Regions from separate parts of the Streptomyces sp. NPDC101160 genome, predicted to be linked through region 1. Evidence: riboswitches for the same ligand, from Rfam matches in the RefSeq annotation. Region 1 holds a riboswitch; the other holds the start of a gene.
What was found. A riboswitch is a leader RNA that binds a small molecule or an ion and turns the genes downstream of it on or off. The one in region 1 is predicted to bind S-adenosylmethionine.
Positions count from the first base shown of each region.

Region 2: another riboswitch for S-adenosylmethionine. It lies ahead of thrC (threonine synthase); the one in region 1 lies ahead of ACIRSU_RS29650 (aminotransferase class V-fold PLP-dependent enzyme).

Region 1 is NZ_JBIWPJ010000009.1:393,284-395,736, forward strand. Features, by position in the region: gene ACIRSU_RS29650 (aminotransferase class V-fold PLP-dependent enzyme) at 1-977, opposite strand, end outside; SAM riboswitch class IV at 1,172-1,288, opposite strand; gene trpD (anthranilate phosphoribosyltransferase) at 1,388-2,452, opposite strand.
Region 2 is NZ_JBIWPJ010000011.1:191,710-194,162, forward strand. Features, by position in the region: gene ACIRSU_RS32225 (MoaD/ThiS family protein) at 1-210, opposite strand, end outside; gene thrC (threonine synthase) at 237-1,550, opposite strand; SAM riboswitch class I at 1,544-1,685, opposite strand; gene ACIRSU_RS32235 (glucosyl-3-phosphoglycerate synthase) at 1,807-2,453, shown strand, end outside.

The DNA.
Region 1 (2,453 bases):
AGGTGCCGCTCGCGGGCGACGAGCCGGTCGAAGCCGGCCTCGGTGAGCGCCTTGCAGGCGGAGGCGATGGAGTAGACGCCGATGACGTTGGGCGAACCGGCCTCGTGCCGGGCCGCGGTGGTGTGCCACTCCACGTCCACACCACCGTCGGCCCGGCGGGCCACCTTGCGGGAGGCGCCGCCGCCCGCGAGGTAGGGCTCGGCGTCCTGCAGCCAGTCGGCGCGGCCGGCGAGCACGCCGGAGCCGAACGGGGCGTACAGCTTGTGCCCGGAGAACGCGACCCAGTCGACGTCCAACTCCCGTACGGAGACGGGGTGGTGGGGCGCCAGCTGGGCGGCGTCGAGGACGATCCGCGCGCCGTGCGCGTGCGCGGCGGCGGCGAGTTCGCGCACCGGCCACAGCTCGCCGGTGACGTTGGAGGCGCCGGTCACGCAGACCAGCGCGGGGCCGTGGGGCTCACGGTCGGCGAGCGCGCGCTCCAGGGTCTCGACGGCCTCCCGCGGGGTGCGCGGCGCGTTGAGGTAGGTCACCTGAGCATCGCGCCACGGGAGGAGCGAGGCGTGGTGCTCGGTCTCGAAGACGAAGACCTGGCAGTCGGCGGGGACGACCTGGGCGAGCAGGTTGAGCGAGTCGGTGGTGGAGCGGGTGAAGACGACCTGGTCGCCCTCGCGGCAGTCGAGGAACTCGGCGACGGTGGCGCGGCTGTTCTCGAAAAGGTCGGTGGAGAGCTGGGAGAGGTAGCCGGCGCCGCGGTGGACGCTGCCGTAGTACGGGGCGTAGGCGGCGACGTCGTCCCACACGCGCTGGAGGGCCGGGGCGCTGGCGGCGTAGTCGAGCGCCGCGTAGGTGACCTCACCGCCGGTCACGAGCGGAACGGTGACGTCGCGGCCGAGGACCGGCAGCGGGGCGTCGCAGCAGGGGTCGGACTCGGTGGCGGCGGAATCGGCGGTGGCGACGGCGTTCGGGCGTGCGGACATAACGGTGTCTCCCGGCATGAAAGGGGCGCGAAAAGGCGTACGAGTGCCCGTGAGGCGGCAGCGCGCGGAGGGCGCGAAAAGGGATTGCCGCGGACGGGTGTTGATTTCGGTGAGGGGCCGAGGGCCCTAACGCATTCGCTTGCTCACGAGACACCGCTCCCTAGAGGACCAAGGACCCCAGGGTGGTGCGCAGGGGTCCGCGCTTGCCGCAGGCTTCTGCTCGTGCGGCCTGGTCTTCACCCGGGGCACCCCGCCACGGACGGAGGGTTGCCGGACAGCCAGCCGGGGCTTTGTGGCTGTCACTCATGACCTGTCGAAAAACCTATGCCAGACGATCACGACGCCGCAACCCCGTCCCGGCATCCGGGACGGGGTCGCAACAGTCCGTTCATATGCCTCCGCCAGAGGCGTCAGGCGTTGCTGGCGGCGATCCACCGTTCCAGGGCCCGCCGGGCGGCGCCGGAGTCGACGGACTCGGCGGCCTTCGCGATGCCCGCGGCCAGTTGCTCCGCCAGGGTGCCCTCGCCCGGCTCCAGGGCGGTGAGCGCCGCCGCCGCGTTGAGCAGCACCGCGTCGCGCACCGGCCCGGTCTCGCCGGCGAGCAGCCGCCGGGCGACGTCGGCGTTGTACGACGGGTCGCCGCCGCGCAGCGCGTCCAGGGTCACCGGCTGGATGCCGACGTCGCGCGGGTCGAAGCGCTCCTCGCGCACGGCGCCGTCCCTGACCACCCACACCCGTGAGGTGCCGGTGGTGGTGAGCTCGTCGAGGCCGTCGTCGCCGCGGAACACCAGGGCGGAGTTGCCGCGCTCGGCGAGAACTCCGGCCACGATCGGCGCCATCCGCGGGTCGGCGACGCCGACGGCCTGGGCCCGCACCTTGGCCGGGTTGGTCAGCGGACCGAGCACGTTGAAGGTGGTCCGGATGCCGAGCTGGCCGCGGGCCGTGGCCACGTACCGCAGCGAGGGGTGGAACCTCACCGCGAAGCAGATGGTGATGCCGGCCTCCTCGGCGACCTCGGCGACCCGGCGCGGGGGGATGTCGAGGTTGATGCCGAGCTTCTCCAGGACGTCGGAGGAGCCGGAGGCGGAGGACGCGGCGCGGTTGCCGTGCTTGACGACCTTCACGCCGGTGCCGGCCACCACGATGGAGGCCATGGTGGAGATGTTCACCGTCTTGGCGCCGTCGCCGCCGGTGCCGACGATGTCCACGGCCGGGCCGGGCACCTCGATGACGTTGGCGTGCTCGTACATGGTCCGGACGAGGCCGGTGATCTCCTCGACCGTCTCGCCCTTGGCCCGCAGCGCCACCATGAAGCCGGCGATCTGCACGTCGGTCGCCTCGCCGCGCATGATCAGGTCCATCGCCCAGGCGGTGTCGTCGGCGGACAGGTCGCGGCCTTCGAGCAGTCCGTTCAGCAGGGCGGGCCAGGAGCGGCCCGCCGCGGTGTCGCCTCCAGCGGGGTTCACAGCGCTCATG
Region 2 (2,453 bases), on a different contig from region 1:
CTGCTCGAAGCGCACGTCGTCGTCGTTCACGTACACGTTGACGAAGCGGCGCAGCTTGCCCTGGTCGTCGAGGACGCGCGCGGCGATGCCCGCGTGGTTCTTCTCCAGGTCGGCGATGACCTCGGCGAGGGTCGCGCCCTCGGCGGCGACCTCGGACTGGCCACCGGTGTAGGTGCGGAGGATGGTGGGGATACGGACGTTCACGGCCATGTCGGTGCGTGCCTTCCTAAGAGCGGTCAGTGGGCCAGGCCGGCGTCGCGGAACGCGTCGAGGCTCGGGCGGATGGTGGCGGTCGCCTGAGAGGTGTCGGCCACGGCGTCCAGGGTCTTGAGTCCGTCACCCGTGTTGAGGACGACGGTGGTCTTCGACGGGTCGATGACGCCGTTCTCGACGAGCTTCCTCGTCACGCCGACGGTCACCCCGCCCGCGGTCTCGGCGAAGATGCCCTCGGTGCGGGCGAGCAGCTTGATGGCGTCGACGACCTGCTCGTCGTCGACGTCCTCCACGGCGCCGCCGGTCCGGCGGGCGATGTCGAGCACGTACGGGCCGTCGGCCGGGTTGCCGATGGCGAGCGACTTGGCGATGGTGTTCGGCTTCTGCGGGCGTACGACGTCGTGGCCGGCCTTGAAGGCGGCGGAGACCGGGGAGCAGCCCTCGGCCTGGGCGCCGAAGATCTTGTACGGCTTGTCCTCGACCAGACCCAGCTTGATGAGCTCCTGCAGACCCTTGTCGATCTTGGTGAGCTGGGAGCCGGAGGCGATCGGGATGACCAGCTGGTCCGGGATGACCCAGCCGAGCTGCTCGCAGATCTCGTACGCGAGCGTCTTGGAGCCCTCGCCGTAGTACGGGCGGAGGTTGACGTTCACGAAGCCCCAGCCCTCGCCGAGCGGGTCGCCGATGAGTTCCGAGCAGAAGCGGTTGACGTCGTCGTAGTTGCCCTCGATGGCGACGAGGTCGCCGCCGTAGACACCGGCCATGACGACCTTGCCCTGCTCCAGGTCGTGCGGGATGAACACGCAGGAGCGGAAGCCGGCCCGGGCGGCGGCGGCGCCGACGGCGCCGGCCAGGTTGCCGGTGGAGGAGCAGGAGAGGGTGGTGAAGCCGAAGGCGCGGGCGGCCTCGATGGCCTGGGCGACGACCCGGTCCTTGAAGGAGTGGGTCGGGTTGCCTGAGTCGTCCTTGACGAACAGCTTGCCGGGCTCGACGCCGAGCTCGCGGGCCAGGTTGTCGGCCTGGACGAGCGGGGTCCAGCCGGGGTTCAGGTTCGGCTTCTCGGCGACGTCGGCCGGGACGGGCAGGAGCGGGGCGTAGCGCCACACGTTGGCCGGGCCGGCCTCGATGCGCTTGCGCAGCTCTTCGGGGTCGCCGGTCGGCAGGTCGTAGGCCACTTCGAGGGGGCCGAAGCACAGCTCGCAGGCGAAGATCGGGCCGAGCGGGAAGGTCTCGCCGCATTCGCGACAGGAGAGGCCGGATGCGGGACCGAGGTCGACGGAGGTGGTCGCGGATGCGACGGTCTGAACAGCCATGGAGGCGAGGCCCTTTCTCCTCATCTTCCTCATGACGCATTTCGCCATGAGACGGATTTGGCACCTTCCCTAGCCGGGGGCCTCGCTGGGCGAGACAAACCGACTGGAGGGTTGCCGGGGCTTCAACGGGCCGTATCCCTCTGCCCCTCTGGATGAGCGGTATTCGATTGTGGATCGCGGTCGGCACCCCGACATGCATCGGGGATCCGCGTTGTTCAAGACTGTAACCGAAGCCTTCGGAGCCTGAGAGGGTCGTCCGATCCGCGAGATGGAGATCACGTTGCTGGAAGAAGTGGAGCGCTGGCTCGCCCGGCGGTCCTGGTCCGTGGCCGACCGTCCGCTGGAGCGGATCCTCGCCGCCAAGCGCGGTACGAAGGTGAGCGTCGTGCTGCCCGCGCTGAACGAGGAGGCGACGGTCGGCACGATCGTCTCGGTGATCCGCCGCGAGCTGATGACGGAGGCGGTGCCGCTGGTGGACGAGCTGGTGGTGGTCGACTCGGGCTCCACCGACCGTACGGCCCAGGTGGCCGCCGCGGCCGGCGCGCGGGTGGTGGCGCGCGACGCGATCCTGCCCCGGATACCGGCGCTGCCGGGCAAGGGCGAGGTCCTGTGGCGGTCACTGATGGTCACGAGCGGGGACGTGGTCTGCTTCGTGGACGCGGACCTCAGGGACTTCTCGGCGGACTTCGTCTCCGGCATCGTGGGGCCGCTCCTGACTGACCCGGACGTGGACTTCGTGAAGGCGATGTACGACCGCCCGCTCGGCGACGCTCCAGGTCAGGGCGGTCGGGTGACGGAGCTGGTGGCGCGTCCGCTGCTCAACCTGCACTGGCCGCAGCTCGCCGGCTTCGTCCAGCCGCTGGGCGGCGAGTACGCGGCGCGCCGCTCGCTGCTCGAACAGCTGCCGTTCCCCGTCGGTTACGGAGT